DNA from 3 places in the Marinifilum sp. genome. Region 2 is predicted to be linked to each of the others. Evidence: riboswitches for the same ligand, from Rfam matches in the RefSeq annotation. Region 2 holds a riboswitch; each other region holds the start of a gene.
The links. A riboswitch is a leader RNA that binds a small molecule or an ion and turns the genes downstream of it on or off. The one in region 2 is predicted to bind cobalamin.
Positions count from the first base shown of each region.

Region 1: it holds a riboswitch for cobalamin, as region 2 does, so the genes downstream of both, ACO05S_RS16435 (putative transporter) here and ACO05S_RS08770 (TonB-dependent receptor) in region 2, are expected to answer to the same signal.
Region 3: it holds a riboswitch for cobalamin, as region 2 does, so the genes downstream of both, ACO05S_RS06835 (TonB-dependent receptor) here and ACO05S_RS08770 (TonB-dependent receptor) in region 2, are expected to answer to the same signal.

Region 1 is NZ_OZ246019.1:4,234,881-4,239,178, reverse strand. It holds gene ACO05S_RS16440 (YitT family protein) at 1-354, opposite strand, end outside; cobalamin riboswitch at 703-924, opposite strand; cobalamin riboswitch at 1,155-1,341, shown strand; gene ACO05S_RS16435 (putative transporter) at 1,773-3,440, shown strand; gene ACO05S_RS16430 (acyl-CoA carboxylase subunit beta) at 3,487-4,298, shown strand, end outside.
Region 2 is NZ_OZ246019.1:2,183,932-2,188,229, reverse strand. It holds gene ACO05S_RS08775 (KamA family radical SAM protein) at 1-784, shown strand, start outside; cobalamin riboswitch at 1,617-1,826, shown strand; gene ACO05S_RS08770 (TonB-dependent receptor) at 2,170-4,185, shown strand; gene ACO05S_RS08765 (DUF5074 domain-containing protein) at 4,182-4,298, shown strand, end outside.
Region 3 is NZ_OZ246019.1:1,726,404-1,730,701, reverse strand. It holds gene ACO05S_RS06850 (hypothetical protein) at 208-372, shown strand; gene ACO05S_RS06845 (hypothetical protein) at 456-878, shown strand; gene ACO05S_RS06840 (hypothetical protein) at 1,048-1,548, shown strand; cobalamin riboswitch at 2,207-2,423, shown strand; gene ACO05S_RS06835 (TonB-dependent receptor) at 2,535-4,298, shown strand, end outside.

The DNA.
Region 1 (4,298 bases), 2.1 Mb from region 2:
TGACCCTAATACCTTTATGCCTAAAATGGTAAGTGGTATGTTTATCAGCAAACCCGTAAAACCAATGGGTATTCCACCTTTATATTTTATAAACATTTCATTCACATATTTCAAACACTCGTGCCAAAATCCAGTATCCGTTAATTCGTTAATGGCAAATGGCCCATTGGGAAACATGCCTTGTGTAAGATTATTAATAATGATTCCAACACCGTAAACACCACCTGGTACGATTCCATGAGGATCAATAAAGAAAACAAAACCTGCAGCCATTATAAAGGTTCCTGCAATCACTAAAGTGTATTGATAAATCCATTGATAGGATAAAAATTTGTTTTTCTGTAGTAAAGTCATTTCTTTAATCTTTTATATTTCTGAATACATAATTGTGAGATATAGGCATTGCAATACCAGTTTTGCAATGAATTGTATTGAAAACCAATGTTGTTTAACCAGCCTATAGATTAGGAAAAGGTGCACCAGAATAAATACTGCTATCATATCCTGGCAATTAAGAAAGTATTATAAGTGAATACTCTTTGGAAATTGAACTTTCACAAGTAGGTACAGAAAAATAAAGAAACAGCTATTTTTAAGCATGATTCAATTACTTTTTAATTAAAAAACTCACACTTAAAATCCTTCAAGTGCTTTTATTTAGCAAACTTTTTCTTACATGCACTTCTATCCAGGAAGCAATATGTAATTAGTAATTATTTGGCAGGTTTCCTGACTTTCCTCAATTGCAACAGCCTTCCCCTTCTCATACAGATTAGAGTGGCATGACGGAATTGCATTTGTGTTTCACCAAGCTGGCAAAACTGAGAATTACAGTAGCGGGTACTGTTCCGGATTTTCACCGGATTCCCTTTTGATTCAATCTTCCGAAAGGATGAGTTGATCACCAAAATCGAGACAAATGTATTGTATTTTTTTTTGCATATAAACCCAGCCACTCGCAAAATAAAAGTGTTGTATAACACAAATTCGAAGAACTACAGTACCTATTCTAAAAAGCCTTAATCCCTAATATTTCTTCTGAACAGCGTATGGTAAAAAATATTTAATCAATAGCTTAAGCAAGTGGCACTTTCTAAATTGAAGACATGTATCCATTTTAATTTGCTTTTTTGATTTGTTTTTTGATAACTTTGCCTTCGATAATAAAATAAGATATCCCGTAAAGGGATTTAAAAGGGAATCATGTGAAAATCATGAGCTGACGCGCAACTGTGATTCCGACCTAAAGTTTGTAAGAACAAAGCCACTGTTCCAATGTGAGGAATGGGAAGGCCTTATAAACCGGAAAGCCAGGAGACCTGTCTTATTTGAGTAAAGATTGAAGCTTTCGCGAACCAAAGCAAAAAATCAGGTCTTCCGTTTAGAACATTATTCCTTTTGTTCGAGAATTACCTGTCTTTTTTCTGTTTGCAAGCATTCAATTGTAACAATTAATGTTTTAGCTATGCAAGCAACAAATAACACTCCTCGCGTAATGGAGTTTACACATCACTTTTTCCTGTGCAAATTGCTTTTTTGCACAACTACTTCTGTAAACAATCTTTGTAATAAAATTTGGTATTGATTCCTGACTAGCCCTCGAAATCAATGTCGATAAAGTGCGGCTTCCCAAGGTGGTTCAATTATTTCAATTGTGTTCTGATAAGGTTTTATAGCATCATATCGGTAAGTATCAGTCACAATTGATGAGCTGTAATTAGATTAGGCTTTTATTAGGGAAGCCGCACTAAATCCTTTTAAAATCCATGCTTATGAGTTTTTTAGAACTATTCGCTAAACCTGGAACTGCCTCAACCATCATGATTATGTGTATTGTAGCAGTGCTTGGTATTCTGTTTGGTAAAATCAAAATCTTAAAAATTAAACTGGGCATTGCCGGAATCCTATTTTCGGGATTGCTAATCGGACATCTGGGAGCTGAAACTGATCCGCACGTCCTACACTTTATCAAAGAGTTTGGTTTAATTCTTTTTGTATATTCCATTGGACTTGAAGTTGGTCCTCGCTTACTTCCCTCCTTAAAAAAGAACGGATTAAAAATCAACATGCTTGCAGCAGGCATTGTTATTACCGGTTTTTTTACCGCTGTAGCAGTAAAATTCATTTTTAATGTGCCTATTTCGGTAATTACGGGAGTAATGTGTGGAGCAGTAACCAACACCCCTGCATTGGGCGCAGCTCAGCAATCCATTGGCGATATATTAAATAATGCTGATTTAGCTGCCGCAAGCACACAAACTGTTGGGATGGCCTATGCCGTAGCTTACCCTTTCGGGATATTCGGTATTATCATCACCATGATCGTTCTTAGAGTAATCTATAGAATTAATGTAAAAAAGGAAGAAGAACAATACAGAAAAGAGATAACAGGATTGGATGGAAAGCTGATTGCCATTAACATCGAAATTACCAATCAAAATATTATTGGTAAGAGTATTGAATTTTTAAGCAATACTTGCAATAAGGATTTTGTTCTTTCGCGCATCCAGAGAAAGGGTGAGTTTTTGGCTGCTGATTCTGATTTAATCATAGAACAAGGAGACAAATTATATGGTGTTTCGAGCCAGGTAAACTTTAAGAACATTGAGCTGAACCTTGGTAAGATTAATGAAACAAAAGAACAGGAAATTAGTGGTAGACTTGGAATGAAACAAGTAATGATTACCAATAAAAAGCTGGCAGGGCAAAGTATCAAGCAGATTGGAATATCACGTCGTTTTCCTGTAAATATCACCAGAATTTATCGCAATGGTGTTGAATTGATGCCTACCGAAGAGGATAGTATCGAATTTGGTGATACCGTTAGAATTGTAGGTGAAAAATCTGCACTCCCTCAAGTTTCAAAGTTACTTGGTAACTCGGTAAAAGAGCTTTCGCACCCTAATATATTACCTATTTTTATGGGAATATTGTTAGGAGTTTTAATTGGTTTAATTCCTATTCACATTCCAGGATTACCCGCTCCAGCCAAATTGGGATTGGCTGGCGGCCCCTTATTAATTGCATTAATCCTGGGTCATACCGGAAGAATTGGCAAGATGGACTTTTACATGACCCCCAGTGCCAACTTGTTTATTCGTGAATTGGGTATTGTTCTCTTCCTTGCCTGCGTTGGGCTTTCTTCAGGCAAGCATTTTATTGAGACACTGCTGAACGAAGGTTACATTTGGATGCTATACGGTGTAATCATCACTTTTGTACCACTCATTACTTTCGCAATCATTGCAAGAATTTTAAAAATCAACTACCTGTCGATATGCGGTTTGCTTTCAGGGTCGATGACTGATCCTCCTGCTTTGGAGTTTGCCAATTCAATAGCACCTGTTCAGGCACAATCTACAGCCTATGCCACGGTTTACCCATTGGTGATGTTCCTGAGGGTATTGCTGGCTCAGGTGTTGGTGTTGCTTTTTAGCTAATTGATCCTTTTCAAATTAATTATCTGGTAATTGAAAGAATAATATAATGAAAGACAATAGAATACAATTTAAAAAATACACCTCTCGCAAAGAGCAATTAGAAGCTCAATACAATTGGGAATACTTCGCAAAACAACACAAAAAAGGCAAGCTTACCGCACGTGAGCGAATTGAGATCCTTTTTGATGAAAATAGCTTTGAAGAAATTGACGCATTCGTAAAGCCTGCCGGTGACATAACAACACACATTTATGGTGATGGTGTGATTTGTGGTCATGGAAAGATTAATGGACGCAAAGTATTTGCCTTTGCTCAAGACTTTACTTTTATGGGTGGATCTCTAGGTTCTGTTCATGCTGAAAAAATCATGAAAGTTCAGGATATGGCTCTTAGTATGGGGCATCCTATTGTTGGTTTGATCGATTCGGGTGGAGCCAGAATACAAGAAGGTGTTGCCAGTTTGGCAGGATATGCTGGAATTTTTCATCGCAATGTGAAATCATCAGGGGTAATTCCTCAAATTTCGGTTATTCTAGGGCCTGCTGCAGGAGGTGCTGTGTACTCTCCTGCCCTTACCGATTTTATTTTTATGTGCAGACATACAGCATACATGTTTGTTACTGGTCCAGACGTTGTAAAAGAAGTTCTTAATGAGGAAACAAGTTCTGAAGAATTGGGAGGTGCCGATATCCACGGCTCAAAAAGTGGAGTTGCACAATTTATCTACGACGACGAAGAGCATACTCTATTGGGGGTGCGTAAACTTTTACAATATCTGCCTTCTAACAATGTAGATTTACCTCCTCTTACCGGCAATGAATTCGAAGCACCTGAAAACCCGGGAAAATTAGGCCTCAT
Region 2 (4,298 bases):
GCAGGTGGATTTAATCATTGAGTATTTGCGTCAAAACCCGTCAATTACTGATTTGTTGTTTACAGGCGGCGATCCAATGGTGATGAAATCAAAGGTATTCGAACAATATATCGATGCGATTATTGCTGCTGACATTCCAAATCTTAAAACAATCAGAATTGGTACAAAAACATTAGCTTACTGGCCATATCGTTACACCAGCGATGATGATGCCGGGCAATTGTTGGATGTGTTCAAAAAGATTCATGATAATGGATTGAACCTTTCTGTAATGGCACACTTTAATCATATCAACGAAATGAGCAGCCAAGCTGTAGAGCAAGCTGTGAAAAATATTCGAGCTACAGGTGCGGTAATTCGTACTCAATCTCCATTAATGAAACACTTGAACTTTGATGCCGACATGTGGGCTCGCATGTGGAGAAAACAGGTAGACTGGGGAATGATTCCTTACTACATGTTTATTGCTCGTGAAACAGGTGCTCAAGAATACTTTGCCGTTACTTTGGAAGAGGCTTGGAATATATTCCGTAGAGCCTACTCTCAAGTTAGTGGTGTTTGTCGTACAGTTCGCGGACCAAGTATGTCGGCCAACCCCGGAAAAGTTCAGGTTTCCGGTATCAGCGAAATCAACGGAGAAAAGGTTTATGTTTTGAACTTTATTCAAGGAAGAAACTCCGACTGGGTTGGACGTCCATTCTTTGCAAAATATGATCCTAAAGCACTTTGGTTAGATGATTTGAAACCAGCTTTCGCTGATAAATTTTTCTACGAAGAGGCTTAAACCATCAAGATATTATATTTCAAGTTCTAGACCTGTCAGTTTCTGATGGGTCTTTTTTTTGAATTCAATATCAATTATTACCATCCCACAAGTCATGCTCTGACTGTCATCAAGCGGTAAATGTCAGGCTATGACTCGAAAAACACAACCTGCTTTCTGTCTTACATCTTCGAAACCTGGTTCCCGGCAGTAAACCATTGATACCCTCACTCCAGTGAGAGCATCAACCACAAAAAGAAGAACCATCCCACAAGTCATGCTCTGACTATTACCAAGCTGTAAATGTCAGGCTATGACTCGAAAACACAACCTACTTTCTATCTTACATCTTCGAAACCTGGTTCCCCGCAGTAAACCATTGATACCCTCACTCCAGTGAGAGCATCAACCACAAAAAGAAGAACCATCCCACTAGTCATGCTATGACTATCACCAAGCTGTTAATGTCAGGGTATGACTCGAAAACACCACCTGCTAACCGCGCCAATCTCCAGGAAATATCAACCACAAAAAAACACCATGCCCCAAGTTATGCTCTGACTATCACCAAGCTGTAAATGTCAGGATATGACTCGAAAACACCACCTGCATTCTGTCTTACATCTTCGAAACCTGGTTCCCCGCAGTAAACCATTGATACCCTCACTCCAGTGAGAGCATCAAACACAAAAAGAAGAACCATCCCCCAAGTCATGCTCTGACTGTCACCAAGCTGTAAATGTCAGGGTATGATTCTAAAAATGAAACTGGTATCAGAATTTTTAGTCTGATGTTATAAAACAATACCCACAGATATTTGATAAATTTCCTTTGGATTTGATTTAATAATAAATACTTTTGCCACCACAAAGGTTTTTCACTTTTACCGCTAAAAGTGTAAAATTAAAAGGGAATGCCGTGAGATTCGGCAACAGTTCCCGCTGCTGTAAGTTCCATTCCTTAGGGAAAAATTACTTAATATCCTACGCCACTGGTTAATTCAACCGGGAAGGCTTTTAAGTATGGAATAAGTCAGAAGACCTGCCTTTGTTGACAATAGATTTTGCAGTCTACGGGGATATGGACGATAATCAACTATAATATCAGGTTTTCACTGGCTTTTCATACATGCGTTAGAAAACATGACTGTTATCTGTAAAATCTATAATTTATTTAAGATGATTATGATTTGTAAAGAACAGGCATGTATACAAAACAAGCAAGCAATTCAAGCATAGGATTAATGCTAAAATCCTTTCCTACAGTTCATCTATCGATAATAGGCAGAACATGTATTCAAACATATCATTCTAAAAATGAAGCAAACAACCTCATTCCTAAAGGCTTAAACAACACAAGCCTAATCGTTAAACTAAAGATTCGCTCTATCTCTTTTAAATAAAACCATGAACAAATTCCTAAAAATTAGTTTGATTGCAATCTTTATTCTTAAGCTCAGTCATACAGCCACTTCGCAAACGAAAGTAGATACAAGCAAAGTATACAATCTTCATGAAGTTAATGTTGTCCGAGACAAAGTTCAGAATGAAATTATTCCTGTTCAAGTTTTATCAGGCAAGAAGCTTAAAAGTCTTAATGCTCACTCTGTTGCAGATGCTATCAGATATTTTTCCGGTATTCAAATAAAGGACTATGGTGGTATTGGTGGATTGAAAACCGTTAATGTTAGGAGTATGGGAAGTCATCATGTTGGTGTTTTTTATGATGGCATTCAAATTGGGAATGCTCAAAATGGCATTGTCGATCTTGGCAGGTTCTCTTTAGATAATATGGAAGCAATCTCCATTTACAATGGACAGAAAAGTGCTCTTTTCCAGCCTGCGAAAAACTATGCTTCAGCAAGTGCTTTATTCTTAAGAACCAAGACTCCGATCTTTAAGGATTCGAAAACAAATCATCTAAACGTAGGATTCAAAACCGGATCTTTTGACTTGTATAACCCGAGTGTGTTGTGGGAACACAAACTCAATGATAAAATAAGCTGTTCTTTCAACACTGAATATATGTATACATCCGGAAAATACAAATTTACCTATGCAAAAAAAGATGGATACAAAACCACTGAAACCAGAAAAAACGGCGATGTTAAAATGATACGTGTTGAAGGAAGTTTATTCGGTAAAATTAAGAGTGGAAACTGGAAAACAAAACTGTATCTATATGATTCAGAACGCGGATATCCAGGTGCTTCCGTCAGAGAAGAACCTGGTAAATTCAGACATCAGGACAGACAGTGGGACAATAATTTTTTTATTCAGGGATCCTTTAAGAAAAAGCTGACAACCAATTACAGCCTATTGTTGAATGCCAAATATGCTTATGACTATATGCACTATTTGTCAGATCCCAGATTAGATGTTTCTACCATGTATGTGAATAATCACTACAAACAACAAGAAGCATATTTCTCTGCTGCTCAACTCTACAGTGTAAATGATTTGTGGAGTGTTTCTCTGGCAAGCGATATACAATACAATACCCTTGATGCCGATTTAATCAATTTTGTCTACCCTGAAAGATATACCTACTTGAATGCTCTGGCCAGTTCTATCTGTTTTACAAGATTAAAAGTTCAAGGAAGTTTACTACATACAAGGGTTATAAATTCAACAAAAGTTGAGGGGGGAAAAGCGAAAAACATGAGTGAATTTACTCCAACGCTAGTATTCTCCTATCAACCTTTCTCTGAAAACAATTTTCATATTCGAGCTTTTTACAAACGAGTTTTCAGATTGCCCACATTTAATGATTTGTACTACACTTTTATCGGGAATAAAAATCTGAATCCGGAATTTACCACACAGTATAACATTGGAGCAACCTATCATAAGTTATTCGAATCAGGATTGATAAAAAGCATTAAACTTAAAGTAGATGCCTACTACAACGAGGTAGAAGATAAAATCATTGCCATGCCCACCTCAAATCAATTTAGATGGACAATGATTAATCTGGGAGAAGTTGAAATTAGGGGCATTGATGCTTCTATTTCTACAATGTTCAAGTTCAGAGATGTTTCTATAAATACACTATTAAATTATACCTATCAAAAAGCACAAGACTTTACAGATAGAAGCAGTGAGTGGTACGGTGGGCAAATTCCTTACATCCCTTGGCACAGTGGATCGGTAGTTTCTAACATTAGTCATAAAGGTTGGGGGCTAAACTATAGCTTCATCTATACAGGTGAAAGATATGAAGCTGTTGCAAATATAAAAGAAAATTATGCTCAGCCATGGTACACTCATGATCTGTCCATTTCTAAAGAGATCCAATTCAGTAAATATTCTTTACGATTAACCGGAGAAGTAAACAATTTACTAGACCAACAATATGAGGTGGTTCAGTGTTATCCAATGCCAGGAACCAATGTCAAACTTAAATTCAATCTTATCTTATGAGAAAAGCCTATACAAAATTTTCTATTTTGTTGCTAATGGTGGCAGTATTTCTTGCATCCTGCCGAAAGGACGAAGAGATAATTAGCCCAACCGAAACTGAAATCACTACACCC
Region 3 (4,298 bases), 460 kb from region 2:
TAGCTATCAGTAATTATTTCCCAACGTGAAAAATGCAACATAAGTCTTTTGTGGTGCACAATGTAATAATTTCTAATTAGAAAGAAGATGTATTTGTAATTAGATTTCTCATTGATTTGAAGTTGAAACTTATTTGCTATTAGGGTTTTGGATTTCTAGTTTTGTGTGTATTAAACCAAATTTATAACACATTAAAAACTAAAAGAATTGAAAACAAAATTAAAATCAGGTGATATTCTTAGTAAAGATGGATTAGCTAAAGTAAAAGGTGGTGATGGAGATGACAGAGATTATGTTATTGTTATTGATGATGGCCAGAGTATTAGGACATGTATATATAGTTATGCGCAATTATTATATTATGGATATTGATCAAATTAGGCACTATTCTAAACTCCTTATTTTTTATATTAAGATCATTAAAATATTACATATTAATCATTTAAATTATTAAAATGAAAAGAACATTATTATTACTTTTAATTGCTTTTGTAGCACTAACAACTACTGCTCAAGAAAAAAAAATAACTGTCAGTTATTATAATTCGAATGAATTTGGATTGGCCATATTTAGTAATAAAGGCATTTACCCTGAGTTAAGAATTGCAGCAGATAATGAACAAATCAAAGATGCTACATATTCATTTTTTTTAAGAAAAGAGTATATCCTTGATGAGTCTATGGGGGTTGATTTATCGTGTGGATTAGGTTTTTCTTATTCAGATTTGGATGAAGAATATATGCGACTTCCGGTTTATATTACTAAAAAGAAAGTGTTTAGTGGCAACCTAAAACTAATGGTTGGACTTGAGTTCAAAACTGAATTTGCTGATGAATTTAAAGTATTACCCAAAATAGGGGTAGGTATTAATTTTTAAATGATTTAATAAAATGTGAAAAACTAAATTTTACTTCATTGCAGCTATTGCTGTTTTTGCATTTGCATCATGTGATAACAACACAGATGTTGAGACTGTTGAAAATGAACATCACATCAACAAGATTAATGCGTCTGAGTTTATAACATTTGAAAATAATATAGATGTAATGATACCTTCTGGAAAGACTAAAGCTAATGCTAAGGTTGAAACAATGTGGGATGCTTATCAGGAAATCGTTGAATACTCTGTAGATTCAACAAAACAAACTGAATACCAAGAAGCTATAGAACAATATTCGGATATATTAAAGCCTATAGGTAATAACGAATATGAACTTATCATTAGTGACCCTGTAGTGGCTCAGAAATTTAATTCTAATGGGGTTTTAGCAGTTGATAATAATGTGTATCTTGCTGAAGAAGATAAGATTACAAAGTATGAACAAGAAGGAGAAACCTTAAGGATGGTTGCAGAGTTTGATAGATTTGCTGAGATTCCTGATGGAGGTGGAAGTGGTGGCTACACCCCAGTCGATTTTGTTATTACAAAAACGGGAGAATGGTTAAGTAATCCAATTGCAGTAAATGTAAGTAGCCACAGAAAGGTGAAAGTGCGATGGACAACACTAAAGATAGGGTACACTTATATGCAGCAAATAGATATGTAAATATGGATGGTGATAAGTCATTCACTATTACTAATCCAGTAGTGAAATTTTATAGAGGTTCTAGTGCATCAGGTACGGCATTTGTTTTTGATGACTTTAATTAGATCGAATTGTAAATAATTGTGATATATTTTGGTGTAAATTTTATTATCCAGTGAGGCTAGCCTCACTGGATTTCATATCATGTAATATGAAGTAGTTTTAAACTGTCAAGTTTTGAAATAGGTTGGAGGTGCGATTATATCGACTTAAGAGAGAATTGTCCTTAGAAATATTGGAAGCAAAAATGCTTAATACATTAATCGAAGTTTCTGAGCAAGAATTAGATTACCCTGTTAGAAACATATTTTTATACAAGCAATTGAAAAAATCAAAGAAAACACTAGGCGGAAATAGTGTTTTGTATGTATTGTGGACTCTCTCCTATCATTATTTCTTTACAGTGTAAATTAAGATAAGTAGATAGTTTCAGAGACACAAAATCGACACCATCAAGAAATCGGTCTTAAAAAACATTGAAAATAAGCGATATAAAGGGTAGGGTTCAAGTCCCGCCCCGGGTACTTAGGATGAAAGCCGTTTCAGAAATGAAAACGGCTTTTTTATTGCATTAAACTTTCCTGTTTCATAGCAGCCTTGTATGTAAAAAAATAATATCTACTTTTGCCAGCATAATGGTTCCAAATGCACCTTCTTGTGCATGAAGGATTAAAAGGGAATGCAGTGAAAATCTGCAACAGTTCCCGCTGCTGTAAGTCTGGTTCCTATTTTTGGAATCGTGGTTTTTATACTACAGCCACTGACAGGAAAATGCCTGTTGGGAAGGCTTAAAAACCAAGATAAGTCAGAAGACCTGCCATTATGTAATTAAACATTTTGCTTCCGGGACAGAAGTTTGTGTTTGGGACTTATTGTATACTGTTCTGAATATCTCTTGTCGTAAGTAGGATTGCAAAGTGAAGTTATTAATGTTTTAATATCTTACGATGCAAAAGATTTACTTTGTAGCAATCATGCTACTTGTTAGTGCAGGAATTGTTAATGCACAAAATGCAGTACTAAAAGGGGTGGTAACCCAAAAAGACAACCAGCAAGCTATGCCAGGTGCTAATGTGTATTTCTCTGGAACTACAAAGGGAACAGCGACCAATAACAAAGGCGAGTATAAAATTAAAAATCTTAAACCGGGCGATTACGATTTGGTTGTATCCTTTTCAGGATTTAGTCGCCAAAAGCACAAAATTACCATTAAAGAAGGGCTTAATGTACTAAACTTTGCAATGGAGGAATCTAAAAGTCAGTTGGGAGAAATTGTAGTTACAGGAACAGGTACGGCTCACCATCTAAAAACGGCACCAGTGCAAACTGAACTTATAAGTAAGAAAACCATTGCTAGTATTGGAGCTTCAGACTTTAATGATTTGATGATGAATGTGAGTCCTTCATTCGATTTTAATCCTGGAACTATGGGTTCATTTATGACGATTAACGGATTGGGAAATGATTTTATTCTTGTGCTTGTGGATGGCAAACGTATGTATGGAGATGTTGGTGGAAATAATGACTTAAACAGAATTAATCCTGATGATGTGGAGCGCATTGAAGTGGTAAAAGGTGCGTCCTCTTTGCTTTATGGATCGGATGCTATTGCGGGAGTTGTTAACATCATTACCGAAAAATCAAAGCAAAAGGTAAATGTTTCCAACACCAGCCGTATTCGCGAATATCGAACCTATCAACAAAGCAATACGGTTGATCTTAACCTGGGTAAGTTCTCATGGAATGGAAATTTTAATCACAAAAGAAGTGATGGATGGCAATTGAGTCCTTTTGAAATTGACGATGACGAATTGGTTGAAACAGAGGCAAAAGCTCAGAATAAATACAAGGATAAAACATTCAGCCAATGTTTAACTTTTAGGGCTACAGATAAACTAGAGGTTTATGCAGGGAACTCATATTATGAGAAGGATATGTATCGGCCACAATCTGTAGGAAAATATGGCTATCATTTTACAGACAAAACTTTCGAAGTTGGTGCAAAATATCTATTGAATAAGAGAGACTATTTGTCTGTTGATTACAACTATGACAGATTCCGTTATTATTACAGATACAATCAGGAGTATAAGGACTATATGCCTGGTGATAAATCTATCAATAATGATCAGCGAATGAACAATGTGCGTTTTAAATTCGTGAAAGAGATTTCTAAAAACAATAAATTAACAATAGGGGAAGACTATTTGGAAGAGAAAATGGTTTCGAACCGATTGAAGGAAGGCCGAGCGGAATCGCATACTATATCTGTATATGCTCAAGATGAAATGACATTTTTTGATAAGCTAAACATTGTTGCTGGTGCAAGAGTAGTTAAGCACAAAGAATTCGGAAGTGCCTTCACTCCAAAAGTATCCTTACTGTATAAGTTAGATCAGTTTAATTTTAGAGGAACTTATGGATATGGTTTTAAAGCTCCGACTTTAAGAGAATTGTATTACGCTTACGAAAAACGAGGGAATTTATTTTTGGGAAATACTGATTTGGATCCGCAAAAATCACAATTTTCTTCATTGGGAGTAGAATTTCACAATAGTTTCCTTACTGCTAGTATTACGGGTTACATAAATAATGTAGATGACTTGATTGCCTATGAAACAATTGATCTGGAGCCAGATGATGCGGATAATGGAATTAAAAGAAGACGCCAACATTATAATGTTGATGAATCAAGATCTCAAGGGATTGAT